Prochlorococcus marinus CUG1416: one gene and its partner. The protein of the gene in region 1 binds, or shares a complex with, the protein of each later gene. Links are inferred from orthologs where the notes say so. Each region holds a gene or a part of one and is shown in the gene's direction. Other genes may lie near its edges. The genes, in order: HA146_RS01295 and cdaA.

Region 1 (13,346 bases):
AGATAAAACACCAAAGAGACTATTTTCTCTTAAAAGAGCAACAGTTATCTCTTCACCTGACTCATAAACTCTTGACAACCTTACGGCTCCTCTTCTTATCAGATAAACCCTCTCTGCAGGATCCCCAGGAAAAAAAATTGTTTTAGATCTCTCTACCATTTCTGTGCTTGCACCCTCTAGACCTTTAATTACTTCCATTAAAGTTCTATTTATTGGAAAACGTTCTCCAATAGAGTTAATTTTACTTTGTCCGGATTGTTGCGAACTAAAGCGGCTGAATCCTTGAGAAGCAGGTATCATAAATATCTTGACTATTAAAAAATTTAAGGAGACACCTTAAAATTTCTTGTATCAACAGTAACAATTTTTAATTCTTATTGTTTTCTCTATAAACTTTTTCAGGCTAGTTTCAACTTTCTCAACGCTTTTTTAAGTAAAATTACACTATATGCAGTGTAAGTAAATTAAACTTATACTGCATGTAGAAAAAGAAATCTAAAATTAATGGTAATTAGTTCGTCTAATAGTTATTCCAAAAGTAATCCTGATGTAGTAAAAATAAGTTCTGTTAACAAAATAAACTTAAAAAGATTCCCGCAAAACGGGCAAATCCAAATCTATCAATCTTCTTATAGAGGAAGTTATTCCTCTATCATTAGAGACTCTCTTAGAAATGCTGCTCTTGGAAGGAAAGTGCTTTTAGTACAATTTATGAAAGGAGGGGTTAAACAAGGAATTGCTAATGCAGTAAAGCTTTGCGGTAATTTAACTTGGGTAAGATCATCACATTCTTTTGATCACTATCATTCTGAAGAAATTGAAAATAATAAAGACTTAAAAGAATCTATTCATGAATCTACTTATGAGTTATGGGATTTTTGCAAAAAAGAATTACTTTCTGGTGAAAATGACCAAATTATACTTGATGAAATTTCTCTTGCAATTGAGATGAAAATTATCGATAAGGATGATTTGATTTCAACACTTGAAAACCGATTTATATCAGGAGATGTAATCCTTACTGGTACAGATATTCCTAAAGATTTATTATTAATGGCTAACCAAATTACCGAACTTCGCTCATAGAACGATGCTTAAAAATGATCTCTGGATAAATCAAAAAGCGGCTGAAGGAATGATAAACCCCTTCCAATCAAATTTAGTACGGCATCTTGATCCTAACAATCAACAAAAGCCAGTTTTAAGTTACGGATGCTCCTCATATGGCTATGATTTAAGACTTTCATCAAAAGAATTTCTAATTTTTAGACATATCCCGGGTACTGTGATGAATCCCAAAAAGTTTAATCCTGATAATTTAGAACAAACTGTTCTTCACCATGATGATGATGGAGACTTTTTTATTCTTCCTGCTCACTCATATGGTTTAGGGGTAGCTTTAGAAAAGATGAAAGTACCAGAGAATATAACTGTAATTTGCATAGGCAAAAGTACTTATGCCAGGCTAGGGATTATAGTTAATACAACGCCTGCAGAGGCAGGATGGGAAGGTCACCTAACATTGGAGTTTAGTAATAGTTCTGGTGCAGATTGCAGAATTTATGCCAACGAGGGTATCTGTCAACTACTCTTTTTTGAAGGAGACCCTTGCTCTACAACATATGAAGATAGAAAAGGTAAATATCAAAATCAACCAGAAAAGGTAACTCTAGCAAAGATCTAAAATGAGTAAAGTTAAATTGATTTCGCTAACACCTGATGCGGAAAAAACAATGGCTTACATTGCAAGAGTGAGTAATCCAAACAACCAGAAAAATGAAGATTATTCAAAATTACTGAGTTATTGCATTAAAAATGAACATTGGAGTGTATTTGAACAGTCATTTATGACCTTACAAATCGAAACCAATAGAGGGATTGCAGCTCAAATATTAAGGCATAGATCGTTTACTTTTCAGGAATTTTCACAGAGGTATGCAGACAGTTCTCAATTAGGAGATATTCCTTTACCAGAGCTGAGAAGACAAGATTTTAAAAACAGGCAAAATTCTATTCCTGACCTCCCTGATGAATTAAAAAAAAGATTCAATGCAAAAATTGCATCACATTTTGAAGCTGCTTCAGAATTATATGAAGATTTACTTGCTGAAGGAATAGCTAAAGAATGTGCGAGATTTGTTTTACCATTAGCAACTCCAACAAGGATCTATATGTCCGGGTCATGCAGATCATGGATACATTACATTCATTTAAGATCAGCTCATGGTACTCAGGAAGAACACAAGTCTATTGCCCAAGAATGCAAGTCTATGTTTAAACAAAGTTTTCCTATCGTATCAAAATCTCTAGATTGGTAAATTTTCATCCATGACTACGAGGATTAACTTTATTTTTATTATTTTCTTTTAATATTGAAAATTCATTATTTATAATTTCTTCGTGAGATTTTGCTTCTTTTTCTATTTGATCAATAGAATCTTTTATTGTAAATTCTTCTTGTTTACCAATAAAAGTCAATCTTAAATTACCTTTTTTATCAAACAGATTAACTTGAGGAATCCCATTAACATCAAATTTCCGGATGTAATTATCCCATTTTTGATTATCAACATTTAAAAAAACAAAATTAAAATCTTTCTCGTATTCCTCTTTTAATGAAGATACTTTTGGAGCCATTTCTTTGCAAACTTCACACCACTCAGCATAAAATTCAAGGAAAGTAGGCTTATTGTTTTTAAAAGCTATTTCAGGATCAACAGATGATTCTCCAAAACTCTTAAGAAGATAAGTTGATTGAAAAATGATATTTCTGAATAAAATCAAAGAAATAATAATAACAGCAATAAGTAAAACTAGTATTGCATTAAAATTTGGTTTTAATAGTGGCTCTCTACTCTCAGATTGCATTATAAATTTTTACTTACTAAAGACATTTTAAATAAGTTAGACAAATAAAGAGAATTTAAATAGATTACCTTTTAATCAACTGATAAAATAAGAACTAAACAATGATCAGAATATATTTAATTCCTGAAATCTAATTATGCAATCAATCTTTGGAACTGATGGGATAAGAGGAAGATTTAATAAAGAGATAACTTATTCTCTAGCCTATAAAGTTGGATATGCTTTAGGTTCAAATATAGAAAATAATAATCCAATAATAATTGGAAGAGATACAAGGATAAGTGGAGATATTCTGCTTCAGGCAATAACAAAAGGAATAAATGAAAGTGGCAGGAAATTTATAAATCTTGGAATATGCCCTACCCCAGCTATCCCTTTTTTAATCAAAAAAGAAAAAATGAGTGGAGGGGTAATGATATCTGCTAGTCATAATCCACCAGAATACAATGGCATAAAAATCTTTGATCATAATGGTCAAAAAATTACTAAAGAATTTGAAAATAAAATTCAAAAATTAGTTGAGGAGCAAAATCAAAATCAATCAGTTACTAAAAAAGAGTTCTCTTTAAAAACGAATAAGGAACTTATGGATATTTATATGAAAAGCTTAATCCACACAATGGACGGAGAAAATTTAAGCGGCTTGAAAATAATATTAGACACCTGCTATGGATCAGCGACAACATGCGCAAAAGAAATTTTTCGGAATCTTGGAGCTGATGTAAGAGTTATCAATAACTTAAAAAATGGTTTAAAAATTAATATGAACTGTGGTTCTACTAACCTTGAACCAATAAAAAAAGCATTAGAAGAAAATCCTGCAGACATGGGATTTAGCTTCGATGGAGATGCCGATAGAGTAATTGGATTAGATTCTAAAGGCAATGTATTAGATGGAGATCATATTCTTTTTCTTTGGGGGAGAGAACTTATGGAACAAAAGATTCTTACAAATAATTTACTAATATCAACTCAAATGGCAAATTTAGGTTTTGAAAAGGCCTGGAACAAAATTGGTGGGATTTTATATAGAACTGATGTAGGAGATAAATACGTTCATGACGCAATTAAGGAAAAAAGAGCTGTTTTAGGAGGTGAGCAGTCAGGTCATATACTTTCAAAAATTAATAACTTTTCTGGAGATGGGATACTGACTGCACTTCAAATAGCTAAATACTGTAAAAAGAAAAATATTACTTTAAATGATTGGTTTAAAACCAGTTTCGACCCTTTTCCTCAGAAACTAACCAACATCAATTTAGATTTTAATATTAATAAAATAAATCCAAAAACCAAAATCTTAATTGATCGAACTATAGAAATTTACCAGGCAAACAATACAGATAATTTTAGAGTTTATATAAGGCCTAGTGGTACAGAACCCTTAATGCGAGTTCTTGTTGAGGCCAAAAATCAGACGAAAGTCAATTCTTTATCAAGTGAAATAACAAACAAACTCTCTTTAGAAATTAATAAAATAATGAATTAATTATGAATCAGATTTTTATATAAATCCTATCAAAAATATCAAGTTGTTTAACAATCACATACTTCTCCCTATTAGTTTTAACTTTATTTGGATTAAAACTTTCGGAATAATTAAAATCCTCTTTATCTATTTTTTTAAACTTAGAATTATCAGATATAGTGCAATCCATATAATCAAATAAATCCTTTACATCAGTTTTTATAAAAATCAGGGATCCTTTTTGCAATGAGTTTGAGAGAGTATTAATAAATTCCGTCTGAATTACGCGCCTTTTATAATGTCTCTTCTTAAACCATGGATCTGGAAAGTTAAAAGAAATACTTTTTACATTCTCTATAAAAAATTTAATCTGGATATCATTAAAAATATTATTAGCACTGCCAAATACAAAATATAAATTTTTAATTCCTCTTTCTCGCACTTTTAATTTAGCAGTTTTAACTAATTTCTCACGTATTTCAATTCCTAAATAATTCCAACTGGTATTAACTAAAGCTAAATCAAATAGAAACTCACCCGCTGCACAACCAATATCCAAATGCAGATTCAATTTAGGATCACCAAACATTTCAATCAAAGAAGGGATTCTCTCAATTTCATTAAAATTTTTACTAAGCGGATTAACATGCTGTCTCATACAATTATTAATCTATTCCTCGGCAATAATATAAAGATTCATAATATTCATAACTATGACAATAGTAAGTTAAAAAGTAACAGTTTGATGTTTAATTATTATGTATATAAAAAGAAAAAGTTTTGAACGTTTTTAATCAACTTTCTATTTGGCTATCTTTTAATCTTTCAATAATTTTCCTTGTTGGTATTCCTATTACTTTATTCTTTTGGTCAATTCAAAAAAGAAATCAAGCTGTTAATAAACTTCTATCAATTTATTGGAAAATATCCCTTTTATTTTTTATAAGCCTTTTACTTTTAATAGGCAAGTTTAATTATGCTCTTCTAGTAACAAATATTTCAACGTTATTAATGACAATTTCAGTTTGGTTTTGGAACGATATAAATGATGAATTAAAAGAATATAACTTTACTTACCCCCTTACCACAACGACAAAAGTCTGGAGATGGTCTCTTTCTTTTATATCTCTAAATTTCTTAATCCAAAGTTTGCAAAACTTTAACTGCTTTTCTTCTATTAATTCTGCTGCATGTGAGATATGGCTTCAGCCTTCTTCAGATTTATATATTATAATCAAAAATTTATTTAATTTTTTCTTCGGAGCTAACTTTACTCAGCCAATAGCAAAGTTTTTAGGATTATTTTCATTATTAATCTATTCTTTAGGATTGATTCAATGGTCAATAATTAAATTCCCTAAAAATGGAAGAAACTCTTCCTTCTATGAAAATGACAGATATTGATTTATTAAATAACTTAGAAAAAATAAGTTCCTTGATACCTAATAGGGTACTTAAATAATAGGGTACTTAAATAATAGGGTACTTAAAATAGAGGGTTACATTCTAAAAGAAAATAATAAAGAACAGTTAGAAATAATTATTTTCAAAGGTTTCAGTAGCTCTACCACGCATCCAATTGAAATAGATTTATAAAAGAGTTCTTGAATTTAGATATATACTTACTAAGTTTAAACTTCTTAAAGCACCCTTAAAGGAAACCAAAGAAAACTTTATAAGAGAAAATCAAAACTCAGTTTTCTTTTTGAATCACAAAAATTGTATTTAAGAACATTCAAGATTAATAATATTTGAACATCTTTTGCATAATTTTGTATTGTGAATTCCACTAAAAGTTTCTTTTTGATAATGCCAGCATCTATCACATTTTTCACCACCAGCCTTTAATATTTGGATCTTTCCAAGTTCATTTTTATCGATAATTAGAGAATTCCCAACCAAATCGGATACCTCTTGGAAATTTGAAACTATAAGCCAATCCCTAAATAAATCTACATCTTCATTACCAAATCTTTTTAGCCAAGTCAGAGAATCTTTTACAACTTTATCTTCAGGTAAATAATTAACCTCTGTTTCTAAAGCTGCTCCTATTATTTGTTTGTTTCTACATCCTTCTATAGCTTTATTAATTTCAACTCTCAAATTTCTCAAATTCATGATGTGTTCATTAAGAGTTTGATTTTTCCAGGACTGTGAAAAAATTGGCCATCCTCTTTGAAAAACTGATTTTTCTTTAGTTGAATATGGAATATTTTGCCAAATATCTTCAGCCATATGACAAAGTACTGGAGAAATAAGAACAGCTAAATTCTCAACAACTTTAGACATTACAAACTGACACGATCTTCTCCTAAATTGTGATTTAGAACTTACATATAACCTATCCTTGGCAATATCTAAATAGAAATTTGATAGATCTACAACGCAAAAACTTTGTAAGATTTGAAAAAATTTTGAAAATTCATAATTTTCATAAGCATTTGATATTTGATCTGTAACCTCAACTAGTCTGCCTAACATCCATTGATCTAAGAGCGGCAATTGATCAATTTCAAAACTATCAATATTAGGGTCATAATCATGAATATTCCCTAGAAGATATCTTGCTGTATTACGCACTTTTCTATAAACGTCTGATAGCTGCTTGAGTATATTTGAACCAATTGGAACATCTACTGAATAATCTACCGAGCTTACCCAGAGCCTTAGGACATCAGCTCCATAAGCAGGGTCCGTTTTTTTATTATTACCGCCATTAATAATTATATTTGGATCAACAACATTACCTAAAGATTTACTCATTTTTCTTCCATTTTCATCTAGTGCAAAACCATGAGTTAAAACTTTCTTATATGGAGGTTTATTATTAACTGCAACAGATGTGAGCAAAGAAGACTGGAACCAACCTCTATGTTGATCTGAGCCCTCTAAATAAAGATCAGCTGGATATTGTAATTCACTTCTTTGTTCACACACTGCGGCCCAACTAGATCCTGAATCGAACCAGACATCCATTGTATCTGTTCCTTTTTTCCATAAATCAGAATCTTTTGCATAATTTTCTGGCAATAGATTCTTAACATCCCAATCCCACCAAATATCTGCTCCATGTTCACTAAAAAGTTCTTGAATATGATTAATTATCTCGCTATTTAGGAGAATTTCATTACCATTTTTTTTATAAAAAACTGGAATTGGAACCCCCCAAGACCTTTGCCTAGAAATACACCAATCCCCTCTACCAATGACCATAGAATAAATTCTTTTCTTTCCAGTAGCTGGCATCCATTCAACATCTTCGATTGCCTGTAATGCAGATGATCTGAAGCCATTTACAGATGCAAACCATTGTTCTGTTGCTCTAAAAATAGTTGGTTTTTTGGTTCTCCAATCATAAGGGTATCTATGCTTATAATTTTCTTGTAATAGTAGGAAATTATTTCCCTTTAAATGTTCAATAATTAAATCATTTGCATCTTTAAGGACATTTGATCCTTTGAATTGGCCTGAATATTCATTTAAATTTCCTTTTTCGTCAACAACACATGTTGTAGGTAGATCATATTTCTGCCCCACATTAAAATCATCTATCCCATGACCTGGTGCAGTATGAACAATTCCAGTACCTGATTCTGTAGTGATGTAATCACCGCCAATCACAATTCTGCAATTTTTATTTTTGGTAGGATGTTGATATTCAATATCTTCCAAGGAAGCCCCTTTAACCTCAAGAAGAGTCTTTAGATCTTTATTAAATTTGTTACTAATTTCAGAAGATAATTCTTTTGCAAAAAGGTATATTCGTTTATCTTCATCAATAGCAAAAACGTATTTTATTTTTGGATTAACTGCAACTGCTTCATTTGCGGGTATGGTCCATGGTGTGGTGGTCCAAATAGTTATGAAAGAATTACTTAGAAAAACATCCTTTTCAATATTGGGATTTTCTTGGCAGAATTCTAATAAAATGTTTTCAGATACTTTAGTAATTTTTAAGGAAACATAAATACTTTTTGAATAATGTTCATCAGGATATTCTAATTCTGCTTCTGCGAGTGCAGTCCTCGAACTTGGACTCCAATGAACAGGTTTAAGACCTCGATATATATAGCCATTTAAAAACATTTTCCCAAATACTCCAATTTGAGCAGATTCATAACTTTTCTTAAGAGTTAAGTAAGGGTTATCCCAATCTCCCCATATGCCCCACCTTTTAAAACCCTCCATTTGATTGTTTATTTGTATGTATGCATAATCTGTTGCTTTTTTTCTTAGATTTAGAGTATCAAGATTCTTTCTTTCATCAGATTTTAAATTCTGAAGTACTTTTAATTCAATAGGTAATCCATGGCAGTCCCAACCAGGAACATAATGTACCCTGAATCCTCTCAAGGTTTTGTATTTATTTATTATGTCCTTTAAAACTTTATTGAGAGCATGACCCATATGCAGAGCTCCATTTGCATAAGGTGGGCCATCGTGCAATGTAAATGTTTTTCCTGAGTTGTTTGAACCTAATTCGAAATCAATATTATTATTAGCCCAAAAATCTTGAATCTCAGGTTCTCTTACAACTGAGTTAGCACGCATTGAGAAGTCAGTTTTAAGTAAATTTAAAGTCTCTTTATAAGAAAATTCTGATTTCTTTTCTTTGTTATTTTGAGATTTCATACAACGGTAAAGGCGATATTGGTGATCAATAGAATTGTTTGAATAAATCTAATTTACTATATTCTTTCTTATATTGACCTGGAGTTTTTTTGGCATGTTGCAAATAACTAATTTATTTGATTTCAGACTTTTATATTATCATTTTTATCATTTCTTACCCACTTTCTTGGGCTTGTATTTTGATTTTTGCTACCAAAATTAAATAAATTTAAAGGTTTTGCAAAATTCCTAACTCCAAGATTAATAGCCTCTAATATTTTCGAAAAATTATTTTTGAATTCCACAAAGGTAGTTAATTTATTCTTTTCTTTATCTGTCAATTGATTCCATCTAAATAAAACAATCTCTATTAGATAGAAGATAACTAGTACTGTTAATAAGAGGAAAATTACAACAAATGACTCATCTATAGTTTTATTTTTAATTATTAATACGAAACCTACTAATAAATTCAAAAACGCTTTTATTAAGTCTTTTGGTCTGCCTAGCTCAAGATAAAATAAAGGTACGATTAAAAATAAAGCCCCAATTAAGATATAAAAAGATCCCAAATAAACTATCAAACTACTAATGTATAAATTATCAATTTAATTATAAGAAGTTGATAATAATAAATAAACATCCTATTGGAATTTCCTAAAATGCGGTCGGGGAGACTTGAACTCCCACACCCGAAGATACGAGTACCTAAAACTCGCGCGTCTACCAATTCCGCCACGACCGCTCAAATAAAATAATAATTGAAAGTGGATTGTTTTAAAAATATTTTTAACTTAAGATGATTAATTTGACACATAAAAATTAAATTAAATATGTCTTTAAAACTTTTTTTAGATCTAAACATGCACTCATATAAAAATATTAGGTATATTATTTAGAGAATATAAGAAACGATTTCAAACTTAACAAATAAAAATACAACACAAATTACTAATTCTTCAAAAACATTTAATTGGCAAAAGGAGATAAAAAATTATGTAGATCCGCCAAGTTTCTGGAATCCAACATTAGGTCTTTTTTTTGCCGGTTATTTTCTCGCTTTTCTTAGCATATGGCAATGGTATAGAGGGGTATGGCCTCTACCTTTACTTGTAGCAACTGCTTTTTTAGCTTTACATATTGAAGGTACTGTAATACATGATGCATGTCATAAAGCTGCCCATCCAGTTCCTTGGATAAATCAAGCCATGGGTCATGGTTCAGCAATTATTTTAGGATTTAGTTTTCCAGTTTTCACAAGAGTACATTTACAACATCATATTCACGTAAATCATCCAAAAAATGATCCAGATCATATCGTGAGTACTTTTGGTCCAATATGGCTAATTGCTCCAAGATTTTTTTATCATGAAGTATTTTTCTTTCAAAGAAAACTTTGGCGAAAATATGAATTACTTCAATGGGGTATTGAAAGATCCATCTTTATAACAATAATTTTGGCAGGTATAAAGTTTGACTTCATGAATCTAATTTATAATCTATGGTTCGGACCAGCATTAATGGTGGGAGTTACTTTAGGAATATTTTTTGATTATCTTCCTCATAGACCTTTTCGATCAAGAAACAAATGGTTGAATTCTCGAGTTTATCCAAGCAAATTCATGAATTTATTAATAATGGGCCAAAATTACCATCTCATTCATCATCTTTGGCCTTCGATTCCTTGGTTTGAATACAAATTAGCATATGAAAAAACTAAGCCATTATTGGATATAAAAGGCTCCCCTCAAAGAGTTGGAATTTTTGAAAGTAAAGATGATATTTTTAACTTCATTTATGATTTATTAATAGGCGTAAGGAGTCATAGCAAAAGGAGGGGCAAGATAAGAAAAATTATAAATTTATATCCAGGCTATAGAATAAAAAAATTTTTATTAAAAGTAGTCAATAAAACTTTTATTGGAAGCAACTAATTCATTCATTAATAATTTTTGGTACTTTAAAGTATTTATCTTCTCTAGATGGGCCTAAATCTAAAAGCTCTTCTGTGCAATCAGAATTTTTCTTTTCGTCTTTTCTAAATACATTAACAACCTCTATAGCCCTTGTTGTACAAGGCACATCATAGGTATCAATTTTTTCGAGTTGTTTAATATATTCCATTATTTTTTCTAATTGTTCTGCGTGATTATTGATTTCATGCTCATTCAGTTCCAATCTCGCTAAATAGGCAACTTTTTTTACCTCCTCTCTAGTTATTTTTGTCATACTTTTAATATTCTTAGTAATTAAATAATAGTTTATTTAGAACATTTTTATTCATATATCCCTTGAATTTCAAATAATTATAAAAAACTAATAATCACATCTTTTTGAAAATCAATTTCAATTAATAGCCCCAACTATCTTTCTCGGCTAAAAATGATATTAGATAAATATTGAAAAATAGAAAAACACTTATTTCCAAAGAATTTTTTTTATCGGCACTCCCAATTTGTTGCCCCTGATTTAATAGGCTGCTATCTCATCAAAAAAAATAATGAGAACGATCGAGTTAAGGGGGTAATTGTTGAAACTGAAGCTTATTCACAGGAAGAAGAGGCCTGTCATGGCTACCGTAAAAGAACTGAATCGAATAAATCATTATTTGGCAAACCTGGAACATTTTATATCTACAAATCTTATGGAATTCATCATTGTTTAAACATAGTTACTGATAAAGAAAATTTTGCAAGTGGTGTATTAATCAGGGCAGTTTTTATCTCAAAAAAAAATGAAAGATTAGCTTCTGGACCTGGCCTAGTTACTAAAACATTCGGTGTAGACATTTCATTTAACTCACTTGAAGTTATTAATAACAATTCTTTATGGATTTCTCAAAGCGACTTAAATCTAGAAAAAAAAGATCTTATTCAAACTACGAGAATTGGCATATCAAAGGCAAAAAATATAAAATGGCGTTGGTATCTAAAAAATAGTAGGAGTGTAAGTAAAAGATTAAAAGGTGATAGAACACCTAAATTTAAATAATCATTTAACTTTTTAAGCATAATGCAAATTTGGCCTCATAAACATATCCACACACTCGCTAATTTTTCAATTCAAGATTATGAGTCAGTATTTGAAATGGCTTATAGATTTGATGCACTAAAGAATGCCGGGACGAAAAAGATACCTGCTTTACAAGGGACCTTAGTAACGTCTTTGTTTTTTGAAGCTAGTACAAGAACAAAAAACAGCTTTGAACTTGCAGCAAAAAGACTATCTGCGGATGTACAAACTTTTGCGCCATCCTCTAGTTCTTTAACAAAAGGCGAAACAATTATTGATACAGCGATAACTTATTCTGCTATGGGGGCGGATATATTAGTTATAAGACATTCATCAAGTTACATAACCTTTGAGATAGCTAAAAAACTTGATGCAATAAATTCCAAGACTTCTGTTCTTAACGCTGGCGATGGATTACATAGTCACCCCAGTCAAGGTTTGCTTGACATTTATTCATTAATAAAATTCTTTTCCCAAAAATCATTGAGTCCAGATGTTTTAAATTCCAAAAAAATTCTAATAATTGGAGATGTTAATCATTCAAGAGTGGCAAGATCAAATCTTTGGTCTTTGAGTGCATTCGGTGCAGACATAATTTTATGTGGTCCTAAGACATTAATAGCTGATGAATTTAGCAATTTTTTAAAAAATCCTGCGCCGAATCAAATAGAAGATCCTGTTAAATCAAGAGGCTCCATAACAATTTCTAGATCATTAGAAGAATCAATAAAAATTGCAGATGCAATTATTGTTTTAAGACTCCAGAAAGAGAGAATGATAGAGAATTTACTAAGCAGCATAGATTCTTATAGTTTAGATTATGGCTTAACCCCAGAGAAATTATCTTTGAATAGTAAAGAAATTCCAATTCTTCACCCTGGTCCTATTAATAGAGGTATTGAAATAAGCAGTAAAGTAGTAGATGAATATCCTAATTGCTTAATCAATAATCAAGTGGCAAATGGTATCCCTATAAGAATGGCTTTACTTTATCTATTAAAGAAATACAACAAATAAATTTATAGCAACTTAAGACTTTCAGTAAAGAAGCCATAAAATAATCCCAATCTTAAAGAATCTAATAAAAGTACTAAGAATTTCTGTTTCCTTTCAAATCTAAAATTTCTTCTTAGAACTATTAAAATTTCAATAAAAACTACTGATAAGAAAGCAGCCAAAGGATCCATGAGTTCCACAACGGCACTTACCATACCAAGAGAACTACCAAAAAAGTAACCAATTAAAAGTGTAATTAATGATATTGAATATCTTCGCCATGGATTATTAGCCCAAATACTTAGTGTCTGAATATTTTCTACAATCTTTAATTGAAACTTTGTTTTTTGAGGTCTAACAACCATTTTGCTTTAAACTAAGCTGCTTCGGA
Region 2 (16,874 bases), on another replicon or contig:
TTTTAAAGTCACTTTTCTTTCCCGCTCATAACAGAGGGGCAGCTTTACCCAAGAAATTAGTGCAATTATTAAAAAATCAACCTGGGTATTGGGACTTACCGGAACTACCAGAGATAGGTTCACCACTATCCCAAAACGGATTAATTGCCAAAACCCAAAAAGAATTCTCTGACAAATTTGGGGCGAAAGGATGTTTTTTTGGAGTCAATGGAGCCTCTGGATTGATACAATCAGCGGTAATTTCAATGGCAAAACCTGGAGAAACTATTCTGATGCCAAGAAATGTTCATATAAGTGTTATAAAAATCTGTGCGATGCAGAACATACATCCAATATTCTTTGACCTAGATTTTTCATCAGAAACCGGTCATTACAAACCAATAACAAAAAAATGGTTGAAAAATGTATTTAAGAAAATAAATTTTAATGAAAAAAAAATTGTAGGGGTAATTCTAGTAAATCCTTCTTATCATGGTTATTCGGGAGATTTAGGCCCTTTAATAGATCTTTGTCATCAAAAAAGTCTACCTGTTTTGGTTGATGAAGCCCATGGTTCATATTTCCTTTTTTGTGAAAACCTTAACCTCCCAAAGTCCGCTTTAATATCAAATGCTGATTTAGTCGTTCACTCATTGCATAAGTCGCTAAATGGTTTAACTCAAACTGCTGCACTTTGGTACAAAGGGAATCTAGTAAATGAGCAAAATTTAATCAAGAGTATTAATTTGTTGCAAACTACTAGTCCAAGTTCCTTATTACTTTCATCTTGTGAAGAGTCTATTAAAGACTGGCTTAATAAAAAAAGTTTATCAAAATATCAAAAAAGAATTATAGAGGCAAAAAGCATCTACAAAAAATTAATCCAAAAGAATATTCCCCTCATAGAAACCCAAGATCCATTAAAAATAGTATTGAATACCTCTAAGGCTGGAATTGATGGTTTTACTGCTGATAATTTTTTCTATAAAAATGGTCTTATTGCTGAATTACCCGAAATGATGACTCTAACTTTTTGCTTAGGATTTGCGAATCAAAAAGATTTTATTAATATATTTGAAAAGTTATGGAATAAATTACTATTAAATTCTAAAAAGTCTAAAAGTTTAGAAGTGCTCCAATCGCCCTTTAAATTAGTTCAAGCACCAGATATTGAAATTGGAATTGCTTGGAGGAGTGAAACTCGTAGTATACCTTTCTTGCAATCATTAAATAAAATTTCTGGAGAAATTATTTGCCCTTATCCTCCTGGGATTCCTATACTAGTTCCTGGGGAAAAAATTGACATCGATAGGTTTAATTGGATAAATAATCAAAGTTTATACAACAAAGATCTGGTAAATTTTAATATAAGAGTTATATAAACATAGAAATTTGATATGAGATTAAGAAGCGGATTACTTATAGGAATATTTGGTTTAATTGTTGTTTTATTGGGAGGATGGTTTTTTACATTAGCAACAGCGTTGCTTACTTATTTAGCATTATTAGAATTTTTTAGAATGGCAGAATTTAAAGGAATAAAACCTGCCACAAAAACTACATTATTTTCATCTTTCGTTATTATAGTTTCTGCTTATCTTGAGACCATAGGTTTGCTTGAAGGAGAAATATCAAATTCAATTTTGCCTATCTGTTCAGTTGGAATATGCACTTGGTTACTTTTGCAACCAAAACCTGGAACAATTTCAGATATTGCAGCTTCTATTTTTGGTTTATTCTATTTAGGTTTTTTACCTAGTTACTGGATTAAGTTAAGGGGATTGGATTCAGTGATAATAAATTATAATCAAGGTTTTATTTCGTTTGAAAACTTATCAAATACTACAGGTTTAAATTTAACTTTAACTTCTTGTTTTTTAATTGTAGCTAGTGATATTGGTTCTTATTTTATTGGGAAGTCATTTGGTAAAAAATCTCTTTCGCCAATATCTCCTAGCAAAACAATAGAAGGTTTAATTGGAGGAATATCCTGTTCAATATTATTATCAATATTTTTCGCATTTTTACTGAAATGGGAAAATCCATTTTTAGTTGGAATTTTGTATGGAATTTTAATTTCTCTTATGGCATTAGTTGGAGATTTAATTGAATCAATGATGAAGAGAGATGCAAAAATAAAAGATTCCGGTACTTTTTTACCGGGACATGGAGGTATTCTTGACAGAATTGACAGCTACATTTTTACTCCATCTGTTTTGTATTACATTTTTATAATTCTCAAGTATCTAAATTAATTATGATATTTTTTATTCCAGAAAATAATCATGGATAATTTTACTAGATAATGATGGTAAATCTACATGAGGAAGATGACCGCAATTTTGCAACCCTACAAAATTTAATTTATCAATTTTCCTTAAATTTTTAATCTCTTTTTTTCCAAGAATGCGATCATTTTCTCCACAAACTGCTTTAATTGGGATGTTTTGAATATATTTATGTGTTCCAGCAAACCCTCCACTTTTCGCAAATGATGCAAGTGAATTCCTCCATCCTTTACAACCTAAATGAATTGAAGCAATTTGCTCTTCCATTTCACCAACACATTCATCTGGGAAAGCAAATGCTTGCCTACAAAGACTTTTTCTGACCTGCGGCAATCCAAGAAATGAGGCCCCAATTTGGTTAAGAGGAAAAGGAATGTTCTTAGGTTCTCCGAACAATCCTGCAGGAGATAAAAGGATAATTTTATCAATAGAATCAGGGAATTCAAAAGAAAGTTTTAAAGCTGTTGAGCCTCCCATAGAGGCACCAATAATTTTTAGATTCTTTGTTATTTGTAAGGTCTTAAGGAGATCAATTAAATATGAAATTATTTTTGAGGGATTGTATTCATTTGTTGCGCACCTAGGACTAAAACCAAACCCTAACAGATCAGGAATTATAACTTGGAAATTTCTTTTTAATGATTGATATATTCTCCTAAACTCTAAAAAACTACTGTCAAAGCCATGTAGGAGAAGTATAGGTTGACCTTTTCCTCCCATGACCACAGGGAATTTCATAGAATTCCAGTTCTCATTGAGTTTAATCCACTTAACATCATTTGCCAAATAAAGACCTAATGGATCTAATAGAGATATTCTGGCACTCTCAAAATAATCAAGATTCAAATCGCTAAGTTGTTCGAAATGGGTTTTAGTCAAAAAGATAATTATATTTTGATTTTTTGTTGTTCAAAATTTGCAATGACCTGAACTATATCCTGTTTATGAATTTCAAAAGGCAAGAAGTGAATCTCAGATTTATCTCGACAAGTAAAGTTAGCAATTTTCTCTAAATTGTTATTTTCAAAAACATTTATTCCAAGTTCTGCAATAGTAGTTGGCAAATTCAATTCTTTCATAAGTACCAATAATTGTTTACTTGATTGATCAGCTAATTTATTATTATTTTTCATTTCTTCTAGTCTCAATTGCAATAATAATCCAACCCCAACAATCTCACCATGTAAGAATTTATTTGGGGTTATTATCTGCGTGATTGCATTATGGATAGCATGTGCGGCAGCAGTCCTACACTTTCCTCCCCCAATTCCACCTACTAATCCTGCTGTAAGTCCACACGCTTCTATAGTATTTCGCCAAGAAAGATTATTTTCAAATTCACCCTTAAATGCTTTTTCACCATCTATTAGTAGTTGATCTCTTAAAACTCTTGATATCTGAATAGCTTGTTGAACAAGGCCATCATCAATTGTTGAACTTGTTATTGAGGATTCATACCATTTTGCCAAAGCATCCGCTATGCCACTTGCAAGAGTTCTTGATGGAGCTGTTTGAATAAATTTATGATCATATACTAGGATTTTCGGACAAGATCCTAATGCAACATCCTTTATGAATTGACCATTTTTTGTATAAATATTAGATAAGGCTGTCCAACCTGCACAGGTAGAGGCGCTAAGAGGGACTGTAATACAAGGGATATTAAGACAATCTGCTATATATTTTCCAGAATCTAGAACTTTTCCACCTCCAGCCGCGATAACAGAATCATGATTATTCTTTAAGATGATGTTCTTTACTCTTGAAATGTCTTCATAACAACAATCAAATTGTAAATTAGCAGAATTAACATTAAGTTTTTGATTTTTTAAATCAATGAAAATTTTATTTCTCAGATTATTAGTATTAATGCCTCTCCCTACAATTAATGGCCTTTTAGTTAGTTTGGTAATTTGAGGTAAAGATTTTTCCCAGGCATAATTTCCCCTATATATACTTTCTGGAGAGATTGACTGCATATTTATTTTGAATAACTAGAAATTAGCACTTGCCAACTCTTGAGGAGATTCTTCAGAAGAAATATTAATTGTAACTTTTTTATTATCATCTATATCAACTAAAGCCTTATCTCCATCTTTTATTCTCCCAGACAGAACTTCTTCCGCCAAACTATCCTCTAATAAGCGCATAACAGCTCTTCTTAAGGGTCTTGCACCATAAGCAGGATTATAGCCTTCTTCAACAAGTCTTTCTTTGAAAGCATCTGTTACATTTAATTTAATGCCCTTATCTTGTAATCTTGCAAAAACCTCTTGCAACATTATTTCAGCAATTTCTTTAACCTCATTTTTAGTTAGTTGCCTGAATACAATTATTTCATCAAGTCTATTTAAAAATTCAGGTCTAAAATATTGCTTTAGTTCTTCGTTAACTAAAGATTTTATTCTATTGTATTGGCTATCTTCAACAGAATCACCTGAAAATTCAAATCCTAAACCGCCTCCTCCTTTCTCTATCACTTTAGAACCAATATTAGAAGTCATTATTAGCAAAGTATTTTTAAAATCTACAGTTCTACCCTTTGAATCTGTTAATCTACCATCCTCGAGTAGTTGCAATAATAAATTAAATACATCTGGATGAGCCTTTTCAACTTCATCAAATAAAACAACAGTATATGGACGTCTTCTAACCGCCTCAGTAAGCTGGCCACCTTCATTAAAACCAACATAACCAGGAGGGGAACCTATAAGTTTACTAACTGTATGTCTTTCCATAAATTCTGACATATCTAATCTAATCATTGCTTCTTCACTACCGAAGAAATATGAAGCCAAGGATTTAGTCAATTCAGTTTTACCAACCCCAGTAGGTCCTGAGAAAATAAAACTTGCGATAGGCCTATTAGGATTTTTCAATCCAACTCTTGCTCTTCTAATAGCTTTAGAAACAGCCTTTACAGCTTCATCTTGTCCAATTAGTCTTTGGTGAAGTGTTTCCTCCATATTAAGGAGCTTGACTGATTCGGTTTCTGTTAGTTTTTGAACAGGTACACCTGTCCACGAAGCAACAATATGTGCTACATCTTCTTCACTTACTAGAGGGTTTTGTAAGAGTTTTGAATCATTTTTAACAGAATTAGTATCAATATCATTTTGATCTTTAGATGTAGATTCTTTTTTATTTTCCAATATCTCCTTAATTTTTGTAGATAATTCGATCTCTTTTTCTCTTAATTGGCCAGCTTGATCAAAATTTTGGTCTCTTACAGATTCTTCCTTTTGTTTTTGGATTTGTCTTAGTTCTTTATCTATTTGTTTGGCTTCAGGGGGAAGTTTAGAATTTATCAAACGAACTCTACTTCCTGCCTCATCTATAAGGTCTATAGCCTTATCAGGTAAAAATCTATCAGATATATAACGATCACCTAGATGAGCTGCAGCCTCAAGTGCGTCATCAGTAATTTTTAGACGATGATGTTGCTCATAACGTTCTCTAAGACCTTTTAAGATTTCGATTGTATCTTCAATAGATGGCTCCCCAACCATGACAGGTTGAAATCTTCTTTCGAGTGCAGCATCTCTTTCAATATGTTTTCTATATTCATCGAGAGTTGTTGCTCCAATACATTGAAGTTCTCCTCTGGCTAATGCTGGCTTCAGAATGTTCGCAGCGTCTATAGCCCCTTCAGCAGCTCCGGCACCAATTAAAGTATGCACTTCATCTATGACAAGTATTACATTACCCGCAGTTTTAATTTCTTCCATTATTTTTTTTAATCTTTCTTCAAATTCTCCTCTATATTTTGTTCCAGCAACTAAAAGTCCTATATCAAGAGTTAAAACTCTTTTTTCTTCAAGTATGTCTGGAATATCTCCTATTTGTATTCTTTGAGCTAAACCTTCTGCAATAGCTGTTTTACCTACGCCAGGTTCACCAATGAGAACAGGATTATTTTTTGTTCTCCTACCTAATATTTGAACTACACGATCTATTTCTGAATGTCGTCCAACTACTGGATCTAGTTTTGATTCACTAGCTAATTTTGTTAAATTTGTTCCAAATTCATCAAGCGTAGCAGTTTTTAAGTTACCCTTACTTGAATTTGTCCCACTACCAACTTCAGCTGTTTCTCCTAACATTCTTATAACTTGAGTTCTTACTTTGGTAAGGTCAATAGTAAGATTTTCAAGAACTCTTGCAGCTACGCCCTCACCTTCTCTTATTAAGCCCAGTAATAAATGTTCAGTTCCTATATAGTTGTGCCCTAGTTGACGAGCCTCTTCAAGAGATAATTCTAAGACTCTTTTTGCCCTAGGAGTAAAGGGTATTTCAACTGCTACAAAACCTGAACCTCTACCAATTATCTTTTCAACTTCAATCCTTGAGTCTTTTAAGTTAACTCCAAGTGATTTAAGTACCTTTGCTGCGACCCCCGTTCCTTCTCCAATTAAACCTAAAAGAATTTGTTCCGTTCCTACGAAATTATGGCCAAGTCGTCTAGCTTCCTCTTGGGCAAGCATAATGACTTTTATAGCTTTTTCAGTAAATCTTTCAAACATTAGAAGATTAAATTCCTACTAATAACCTACCAGCAATATGACAATTTTGTGTTCAGAATGAGCTTTTGTGAATACCCAAATGTATATTTTATTCAAGTAAAATTAAATTTTTTAGTGATATAGCAGTAAATTATAGTAATTTCAAGCATTCTGGTTATCCGAACAAACAAATTTTTAAGTTATTTTGTTATTTTTTTTTCTTTTAGAAGAGCATCCGAACCATCTTTATAATAGTTTTTTCTAACCCCGACAGTAGGGAAATCGAAGCGGCTATAAAATTTTTGACCAATAACATTACTCCTAGATACTTCCAAAAGTAATTTTTTTACATTTAATTTTTCACATTGTTTTATTAAATAGTTCATAAGGTAAGAGCCAAAACCCTTTTTCCTAAACTTCTGGTCTACTACAAAATAATTTATTTGAGCTTCGTCAAGAACAACTTGAAAAACGCACACTCCTATAAGTAAATTATCAATTAACAAACCGACGATTTTTGTACCCTGCTTTTTGAATTCACTACCCCATTGTTTTTTGGTCCATAACGAAAGTGTATTTAAATCTAATTCATAACATAAATCAATATCATTCTCATTTATTCGTTTAATAGATATCATTTAATAATGAATATGTATTCAAAAAACCGGAATTAAAGTCATTATAAGATATGACAACTAAGAATGACTTTATTTAGAGATCTCCCATGGAAGAAAAAAAATCCTTTTTAAGACAGACAATTGACCTGGAAAGTCCAAATAAGAATATCGTACCTGTTACTACTTCCGTAGAAGTTGATGGAAAATTATCAGTTGGTGGATGTTCTGTTGAAGAATTAGTTAGAAAATATGATTCTCCTCTTTATGTTTTGGATGAAATCACTTTGAGAAACTCTTGTAGAGCATATAAAAAAGCATTAAAAAAATACTACCCAGGAAAGTCTCTACCGATATATGCATCAAAAGCAAATAGTTCAATTTTTATGAGTAACCTTGTTTCCTCAGAAGGTTTAGGACTTGATGCGGTTTCAGAAGGTGAATTATTAACTGCTCTAAAAGGCGGGGTACCAAATGAAAAGATTGTTTTTCATGGTAACAATAAATCTGATAAAGAGATCCAATTCGCAGTCAGAAACAATATAAAAATAATTGTAGATAATGACTTTGACTTAAAAAGATTAGAGGCAATTTCAAATTCATTAAATCATGACTTAGAGATCATGATTCGCTTTACTCCTGGAATAGAATGCCACACACATGAATACATAAGGACAGGATCATTTGATAGCAAGTTTGGTTTTGGAATTGAATATTTGAATATTTTGTTTGCCAGTATAAGAGAGACTAAACATCTAAAATTAACAGGGATACATGCTCATATTGGTTCCCAGATTTTTGAACTAGAACCTCATAATGATCTTAGTGAAATTATGGTAAAGGTAATTTTAGACGCCAAAAAATTTGGCCATAATATCGAGGAACTAAATGTTGGTGGAGGTTTAGGTATTAAATATACAGAAAGTGATGATCCCCCTTCAATTGATGAATGGGTAAAAACAATTTCTAATTCTGTTATTAAGGCTTGTCAAAAAAACAATTTAGATTTCCCTACATTAATGTGTGAACCTGGAAGATCTATTGTATCTACAGCAGGTATAACAATTTACAAAATTGGAGCCTTTAAAGAAATTCCAGGTATCAGAACATACTTATCTGTTGATGGTGGGATGAGTGATAATCCAAGACCAATAACATATCAATCAAATTATTCTGCATGTTTGGTAAGTAATCCCCATAATTTTAATTCCAAAAATAAATATACTATTGCTGGTAAGCACTGCGAATCAGGAGATGTATTATTCAAGGAGATAGAATTAGCAGATTGCAAAACAGGTGATCTAATTTGCGTTTTTGGTACTGGTGCATACAATAATTCAATGAGTTCTAACTACAACAGAATTCCAAGACCTGCTGCAATCTTAGTTTGTGATGGTGAAGCAGAGATTATTCAAAAGAGAGAAAGTCCATCTGATCTTTTAAAATATGATGTCTTACCTGATCGCTTTATTAAACAAAATTAGGTACATTTAAATTAATTTTATTATTAATGTGAATTTCTGGGGGATTATAAATTTAAATCTTTTATTAGATGTTTTATTTGCTGTTGGTTTTGGACTTTTATTATTTTCTAGAGTAAAAGAAAAGAGGACACTTTGGCTTTTAAGAGGATATTTGTTTTTAGTCTCATCCGCATGGTTTATACAAAGATATGCCTACCTTCCATTAACATCAAAATTAATTGATGCAGTAGTACTCGCTTGCTCTCTTTCATTAGCGATTCTTTGGCAAGGTGAGCTTAGAAGATTAATGGAATTATTAGGCACTGGTAGGTTAGCTGTTTTACTAGGAAATCCACCCAAGGAATTTAGAGCAACTTCAACAACTATTACTCAATTAGTTGATACTGCAGGTAAACTCTCTCAAAATAGAAGAGGTGCTTTAATTGTTGTAGATTTGGGGAGTGACTTAAGGCCCGAAGATTTTTTATATTCTGGTACTAAAATTGAAGCACAATTGTCAACTGACCTTTTAATAAATCTTTTTGCAACAGATACACCTTTACATGATGGTGCAGTTCTTGTGAAAGGTAACAAAATAATATCTGCGGGTGTAATACTTCCTCTATCCAGGCAAGGAATTAGTAGATACGGCACAAGACATTTAGCCGCATTAGGAATCACAGAAAGATTTGATAGATGTATTTGTATTGTTGTTTCTGAAGAGACAGGTACATTATCCTTAGCGAACCAAGGCAAACTGGAAAGACCAATTACAAGCAGTAGGTTACAAGAACTTCTTGTAAATTTAATTGGTAATCAAAACTCTATAGGAACAAGCAAATCATCTTTAAGTAAAAATGCCTTATCCCAAAACACAAACCAAAGTGATAACATTATCACTGATATAAATGTAAAAGAGTCCAATAAATCAGAAATCTTTACTCACAAAAAGGATTAACTAATGAGCTTAGGGAAAATAATTGACAAGGCAAATAATGACTTATTCAAGAGAATAGATAAGCAAAAAGTACCAGAACACGTAGCAATAATTATGGACGGAAATGGGAGATGGGCCACTAAAAAAGGCCTACCTAGATCATTTGGTCATAACAAGGGCGTTAGTGTATTAAAAGAGATTATTAGAGCATCAAACAAATTAGGTTGTAAGATACTTACTGTTTATGCTTTTTCAACTGAAAATTGGACAAGGCCAACTAAAGAAGTTGATTTCCTTATAAATCTTTTTACCGAAGTTTTAAAAAATGAAATTAAAGAGATACATCAAGAATCAATTAAAATAAAATTTATTGGGGATTTAACCCCCTTACCAGAGACTTTAAAAAAAACAATTTACAGTTCAGAATCTCTAACTAAAAACAATAATGCTTTTTTATTAAATGTTTGTGTAAATTACGGAGGTAGACAAGAAATAGTAAAAGTTGCGAAAGAACTAGCATTAAAATCTTCTTCTGGGGAAATAAATCCAAGTGAAGTTAATGAAGAATTATTTAATTCAACGCTATTAACTCAAGGAATTAATGATCCAGAATTACTAATAAGAACAAGTGGAGAAAAAAGGATAAGTAATTTTCTTTTATGGCAATTAGCTTATTCAGAAATTTATATATCTGACGTATTGTGGCCTGACTTCAATGAGTTAGAATTTCTTAAAGCAATAATTGATTACCAATCAAGGAATAGACGTTTCGGCGGTATAGAATCATTACCAAATGGATCTTATGAAGATTCTCAATGTACTTCCTAACAAAAAATGACTAATTCGAATAATCATTTATTAAGAGAGATTAGGTTCGATTGGAATAAAGAGGAGATATTAGAAATACTTAATATGCCTCTGATTGATTTAATGTGGGAATCACAAATCGTTCACAGGAAATTTAACAAATACAACATTCAATTAGCATCATTGTTCAGCGTAAAAACTGGTGGATGTGAGGAAAATTGCTCGTATTGTAGTCAATCAATTTATAGTACTAGCGAAATTAAAAGTCATCCACAATTTCAAGTTGAAGAGGTTTTAGCAAGAGCACAAATAGCAAAAAAAGAGGGTGCAGATAGGTTTTGTATGGGTTGGGCATGGAGAGAAATTAGAGATGGGAAGTCTTTTAATGCAATGCTAGAGATGGTAAGCGGCGTTAGAGATCTAGGGATGGAAGCATGCGTTACTGCTGGGATGCTTACAGAAGAACAAGCTTCTAGACTGGCTGATGCAGGTTTGACTGCTTATAACCACAATCTTGATACTAGTCCTGAGAATTATAAAAATATTATTACGACTAGAACTTATCAAGACAGACTAGATACTATCAAAAGAGTAAGAAATGCTGGGATCAATGTTTGTTGTGGAGGAATAATAGGTTTGGGTGAAACTAATGGCGATCGAGCATCTCTTTTGGAAGTGCTTTCAAACATGAATCCGCACCCTGAAAGTGTCCCTATAAATTCATTAGTGGCTATTGAAGGTACTGGTTTAGAAGATAATCAAGAAATTGATTCTATTGAGATGATAAGGATGATAGCTACAGCCAGAATTCTTATGCCTAAAAGTAAAATAAGATTAAGTGCAGGGCGAGAAAAGCTTTCAAAAGAAGCACAAATTTTATGTTTTCAATGTGGGGCAAATTCAATTTTTTACGGAGATGAGTTACTCACTACTACAAATCCATCTTTTCAATCAGACAGAAAACTCCTTAAAGAGGTTGGAGTAACATTTAATAAAGATTTTGAGACTTGTGAAAAAACATTATCTTCTTTATGAAAGTCAAAAATTATAAAATAGTTTCTCTTTATTCTTTCTTCCCATTTCAAGAAAACTTAATTCTTGATCTCAAAAATAAATTATTAAAAATCGAAAATGAATCCGATCTTTCGGGTTTATTAATTGTTGCAAGTGAGGGTATTAATGGAACTATTTGTGCTGAGAAAAATGTAATTGATATTGTTATCAATTTACTTAACAAATATACAGATAATAGAAATTTGAATATAAAAGTAAACTTTTCAAAAAAGAAAGTCTTCAAAAAATTAAAAATAAAAATCAAGAAAGAAATAGTCACCATGGGTGTCCCTGAAATAAACCCTTCTCAAGATAATGGGACCTATATTAAATCAGCTAATTGGAATAAGTTAATTAAAAATCAAAATACAATAGTCATTGATACTAGAAATCATTATGAGGTTTCTTTAGGAACATTTCAGAATTCTATAAACCCAAATACAAGAAACTTTAGCGAATTCCCCAAATGGGTAGATGATAAGTTAGATAACCACTTAGAAAATAAAGAGTCTAAAAATATAGCCATGTTTTGTACCGGAGGTATTAGATGTGAAAAAGCTACTAGTCTATTAAAAAAGAAAGGGTATAAAAATATCTATCATCTGCAAGGGGGGATTCTGCAATACCTTAATGATGTAAAAGATGAAAAAAACTTATTTGAAGGTGAATGTTTCGTTTTTGATAAAAGAGTTTCTTTAGATCATAAATTAGAAAAAGGTTCCTATTCCATTTGTCATGCATGTGGAATGCCTGTTTCAATTCAAGATCAAAAAAGAATAGAGTATAGAGAGGGTATTCAATGTCATTTCTGCATAAATCAATTCAGTGATGATGATAGAAAAAGATTTGAAGAAAGGCAAAAACAGATCGATAAATTGAAACTGGATAATCATAAAATCTATCAGGATTAATTTTCCAAAATTATGAAAGTTGAAGAATTAGAAAAATTAGCAGGTACCATTGGATTATTAATTAAAATTCAAGTTAGAGAAACTCTTGGATTATGTTTTTTTAGAATCGTTATAGCAGAACAGAAAGATAACATCATAAAGATTTGGGCCGAAATGAAAGGTTGGACTTATTTAAATAAACAAGGTATTCAGCTTGATACATTAAGAATCCTTAGTAAAGCTCCCGCTTTTGTTTCAGAATTAATTTGGGCAACAACTATGGCTTGGGCAATTGAAAAGAAATCAAGCAACAAAGCAAGACTTTTAGCTATTTTTGATAGTGAAGGATATAGTAAAAAACTTGTAAGATATTTCAAGTTAATAGGCTTCAGAATTGTGAAAGAAGTTGGTTCTAGCCCAGCAGATCTTTTATTAAGATTGGTCTGGGGAGGTGCAGGTACACTTATGAACGGGGAATGTATTTCAATATTGAAAAAACTTGAAAAGAAACTCTATTTAATTAAAAAAAGTTAACCCGCATGATAACTACTTCTAACTAAGGGGCCAGAAGATACTTTCTTGAATCCCAATTCCTTAGAAAAATGATATAAATATTCAAACTCTGATGGATCCCAATATTTCTTAACCTCCAAATGATTTAATGAGGGCCTTAAATATTGACCAATTGTAATTTGATCACAATCTATTTTTTTAAGATCATAAATTGTATGTTTTATTTCATCCAATGTTTCCCCAAGACCTAACATAATGCCTGATTTAGTTTGAACACGTGGAGCAATATCTTTTGACTTTTTTAGTAAACTCAACGATTTTTTATAATTTGCACCTCTCCTAACTTCTTTTTGAAGTCTTTCAACAGTTTCAAGATTGTGATTAAAGCAAATTGGATCTTTTTCTAAGATCATTTTCAATCTATCGGTCTGAAGATTATTAGTTTCATTGAAATTTTTGCCCCCTCCCCATAAATCGGGAGTTAAAACCTCTATTTTTATAGTTGAATCAATTTTTCTAATCTCATCAATTGTAGATATAAATAAATTTGCACCATGATCAGGGAGATCATCTCTAGCTACAGATGTCAAAACAACATATTTCAGATTTAGTACTTTTACTGCTTCAGCGACTTGTTTACATTCATCAATATTAATAGAACTAGGTCTACCTTTATTTACCTGACAAAAAGCACAAGAACGAGAACAGATCGATCCACCTAGTAAAAAAGTGGCTGTTCCTGAGGCATAACATTCTGCTCTATTTGGACATCTTGCTTCTTCACAAATAGTATGAATATTTGATTTTTTGATGAGTGTTTGTATTTTTTCGAACTCTGAAGCTTTACTAATAGGAAATTTTATCCAGGAGGGAAGTCTTAATATTGTTTCTTTCTTGATTAGATTATTGTTTATCATTGTCTAATTTAGTATTGTTCTTCCTTCTAAGGCTCTCGCAAGTGTAACTTCATCCACATATTCAAGTTCACTGCCCATTGGGAGGCCATATGCAATCCTCGTAACTTTAGTAAAAGGGGCTAACAATTTTCCAATATAAAGACTAGTTGTGTCTCCCTCAACACTAGGAGTTAATGCCAATATGATCTCATCTATTTCAGATTTACTAACTCTTTCTACTAAGCTCCTTATTTCTAAAAGTTCAGGGCCAACAGAATCCATTGGAGATATTAAACCACCAATAACATGGTAGACTCCTTTAAATTCTCTGGCACGTTCTAAAGCAAGCAAATCTTTGGTTTCTGCTACTACGCAGATTAGTTTTTGATTTCTTTCAGTATTTCTACAAATTTCACATTCATCTTCTGAAGTCAAATTGAAGCATTTTTTACAACGCCCAACATTACTATGGGCTTCTAACAGAGCCTTTGAAAAATCCCTTATTGTGCTTTCAGGTTGTTTTAAAATAAACAAAGCTAACCTTTGAGCTGTTCTTGGACCAATCCCTGGGAATTTCTCAAAATGACCAATTAATTTCGAAAGCGGTTTGGTATAGTTAATCAAAATCAAACTATTTCTAGAAATAATTTAGACGCAAAATTCTGAATTGCCATAATTGTTTGCTTTTAATGTCTTATTATGTTTTTAGTTAATAATTTCAAACAAAATGAAAAATATTAAATTTAACCCTTTCAAATATTTATTTTTGATTTTTTTATGTTTAACACTTAGCGCTTGTAGTGGAGGTCTAAATGCAGGATTAGAAGCTTATCAAAGCCCTGATGGAAGATATGCGTTTTTATATCCAACAGGATGGACCAGAGTAAAAGTCGATGGAGGACCTGAAATTATTTATCATGATTTAATCAATAGTAATGAGACGTTAAGTTTAGTAATTTCTGATGTAAATAAAGAAGTTCAACTAGAGCAATTGGGGAGCCCAAGTGAAGTAGGTCAAACATTAATTGATAAAGTCATTGCTCCCGAAGGTTCAGGCAGAGATGTAAACCTTATAAATTCTAATAAGAGGGAGGCATCCAATCATATTTTCTATGATTTAGAGTATGAACTAAATTTAAATGAAAAGTCCCGACACGAACTAGCTACCGTTGTAATTGATAGAGGAACACTTTATACTTTTGCTATAGGAACAAATGAAGAGAGATGGAATAAAGTTGATGGAATGTTTAATAATGTAATTGAATCATTTAACTTTCTAATATAGTTTTAGAAATTTTTTACTAAATACCTACTTGAACATTCCACAAATCTGCATATATTTCGTTCTGACCTAAAAGGTTTTGATGTTTTCCACTTTCAACTATTTTACCGTTATCAATAACAATAATATTGTCAGCATTTTTTATAGTGCTTAATCTATGAGCTATTACTATAGTTGTTCTTTCTTTTGTGATTTTAGATAATGATTTTTGAATTAAAGCCTCTGTTTCATTATCAACTGAGGCTGTAGCCTCATCTAATATTAATATTGGAGCATCCTTTAGAACAGCTCTTGCCAAGGCAATTCTTTGACGTTGTCCGCCTGACAGCCTTTGGCCCCTTTCTCCCACTATAGTTTTATAACCATCTGGTAATTGTTCAATAAATTTATGAGCTTCGGCGATCTTTGAAGCTTTAATGATGTCTTTAAAACTTGGGTTGATTGAGCCATAAGCAATATTTTCTTGTACACTGCCATAAAATAAATAAGTTTCTTGACTTACTAAAGATATACACTTTCTTAAATCCCTCAAATTTATTTCTTTAATAGAAATCCCATCCAAGGTTATTGACCCATTATTACTATCATAAATCCTAAGAAGTAGTTTTATTATTGTACTTTTCCCAGAACCTGTTAAACCAACAATTCCTAATGTTGAGTTATTTTCAATTTTAAAATTTATATTTTTTAAAGTTAAATCTCGTCCTGGATAATTAAAATTTACATTATTAAAAATTATCTCTCCTTTGGTAAATTTAGGTTTAATTTTTATTTTTCCATCTTTTATTTTTATAGGCGTATCTATGAGATCAATTACTCTATCTATTGATGCCATAGACCTCTGAAAATCGTCTAAAACATGCCCCAAAGTAGTTAAAGGCCACAATAATCTTTGTGTAATAAACACTAAAAAACTATAAGTACCTACATCAAGTGTCTTATTCCAAGTTTGGAAACCTCCAATTAATAGAATAGCTATAAAAGCAAATAAGATTGCAAATCTTATAAGAGGGATAAAAGCAGAAGATAATTTTATTGCAGCCTTATTACTTCTTTGATAATCGAGACTTTCTTTATTTAATCTATTTAGTTCCCATTTCTCTTTAGTAAAACTTTTTATGGTCAGAATTCCACTTAAATTATTATTAAGTCTTGATGCCAACAATCCAGCTTTATTTCTAACATCTTTATATTTGGGAGCAAGCTTCCTTTGAAATTTAATTGATCCTAAAAATATTATTGGAATAGGCAAGAAAGAGAATAAAGCGATTTTAGGAGCCACAAAAATCATAGTGCCCCCAATTATTAAGACAGTTATAAATAACTGAATAATCTGATTAGCCCCTTGGTCTAGAAATCTCTCGAGTTGATTTATATCATCATTCAAAATAGATAATAGTCTTCCTGTATTATCATTTTCGAAAAAATCCATATCTAATTCCTGTATATGCTCATAAGCTTTTATTCTTAGTTTATGTTGCGATAGCTGGGCCAAATTTCTCCATAAAACCGAATATAGATATTCAAAGGAAGATTCCCCAGACCAAACAATTCCTGATGCAAATGCAAGGAAAATTAATTGAGATGGAACTTCTTTTATCCCAAAACCAGCAACCCATGAATTCTGTTCTTTAACAACAATATCCACCG

What was found.
Region 2: the proteins of HA146_RS01295 (region 1) and cdaA are in contact, whole or in part, in a crystal structure (PDB 7OJS), measured with the Bacillus subtilis proteins. The link is inferred for Prochlorococcus marinus CUG1416 from one-to-one orthologs.

What each region holds. Positions count from the first base shown.
Region 1 is NZ_JAAORM010000002.1:8,069-21,414, reverse strand. The notes cover bases 2,371-5,180. They hold HA146_RS01295 (phosphoglucosamine mutase), read left to right. Parts: upstream 2,371-3,004; coding sequence 3,005-4,357; downstream 4,358-5,180. Other genes in these bases: HA146_RS01285 (DUF3177 family protein), read left to right, coding at 5,117-5,180; trmB (tRNA (guanosine(46)-N7)-methyltransferase TrmB), read right to left, coding at 4,365-4,994; HA146_RS01300 (thioredoxin domain-containing protein), read right to left, coding at 2,371-2,868. Outside these bases: global nitrogen regulator NtcA, read right to left, coding at 1-300; HA146_RS01315 (cob(I)yrinic acid a,c-diamide adenosyltransferase), read left to right, coding at 505-1,086; dcd (dCTP deaminase), read left to right, coding at 1,091-1,684; thyX (FAD-dependent thymidylate synthase), read left to right, coding at 1,686-2,318; more of HA146_RS01300, read right to left, coding at 2,323-2,370; more of HA146_RS01285, read left to right, coding at 5,181-5,740; ileS (isoleucine--tRNA ligase), read right to left, coding at 6,062-8,968; HA146_RS01275 (hypothetical protein), read right to left, coding at 9,091-9,519; HA146_RS01265 (fatty acid desaturase), read left to right, coding at 9,895-10,881; Asp-tRNA(Asn)/Glu-tRNA(Gln) amidotransferase subunit GatC, read right to left, coding at 10,883-11,176; HA146_RS01255 (DNA-3-methyladenine glycosylase), read left to right, coding at 11,354-11,938; HA146_RS01250 (aspartate carbamoyltransferase catalytic subunit), read left to right, coding at 11,960-12,976; HA146_RS01245 (DUF565 domain-containing protein), read right to left, coding at 12,979-13,320; HA146_RS01240 (hypothetical protein), read right to left, coding at 13,332-13,346. UniProt on the Bacillus subtilis protein: Catalyzes the conversion of glucosamine-6-phosphate to glucosamine-1-phosphate. Glucosamine-1-phosphate is used for cell wall biosynthesis.
Region 2 is NZ_JAAORM010000004.1:68,096-84,969, forward strand. Bases 8,026-10,849 are described here. They hold cdaA (diadenylate cyclase CdaA), read left to right. Parts: upstream 8,026-8,895; coding sequence 8,896-9,804; downstream 9,805-10,849. Other genes in these bases: lysA (diaminopimelate decarboxylase), read left to right, coding at 8,026-8,867; HA146_RS05785 (isoprenyl transferase), read left to right, coding at 9,808-10,611; bioB (biotin synthase BioB), read left to right, coding at 10,618-10,849. Outside these bases: HA146_RS05745 (aminotransferase class I/II-fold pyridoxal phosphate-dependent enzyme), read left to right, coding at 1-1,361; HA146_RS05750 (phosphatidate cytidylyltransferase), read left to right, coding at 1,377-2,234; HA146_RS05755 (alpha/beta fold hydrolase), read right to left, coding at 2,247-3,146; HA146_RS05760 (iron-containing alcohol dehydrogenase), read right to left, coding at 3,155-4,246; HA146_RS05765 (ATP-dependent Clp protease ATP-binding subunit), read right to left, coding at 4,262-6,790; rimI (ribosomal protein S18-alanine N-acetyltransferase), read right to left, coding at 6,970-7,407; more of lysA, read left to right, coding at 7,494-8,025; more of bioB, read left to right, coding at 10,850-11,625; HA146_RS05795 (rhodanese-related sulfurtransferase), read left to right, coding at 11,622-12,554; HA146_RS05800 (hypothetical protein), read left to right, coding at 12,567-13,067; lipA (lipoyl synthase), read right to left, coding at 13,064-13,963; recombination mediator RecR, read right to left, coding at 13,967-14,566; photosystem II reaction center PsbP, read left to right, coding at 14,670-15,227; HA146_RS05820 (ABC transporter ATP-binding protein), read right to left, coding at 15,244-16,874. UniProt on the Bacillus subtilis protein: One of 3 paralogous diadenylate cyclases (DAC) in this bacteria, catalyzing the condensation of 2 ATP molecules into cyclic di-AMP (c-di-AMP). Upon expression in E.coli leads to c-di-AMP synthesis.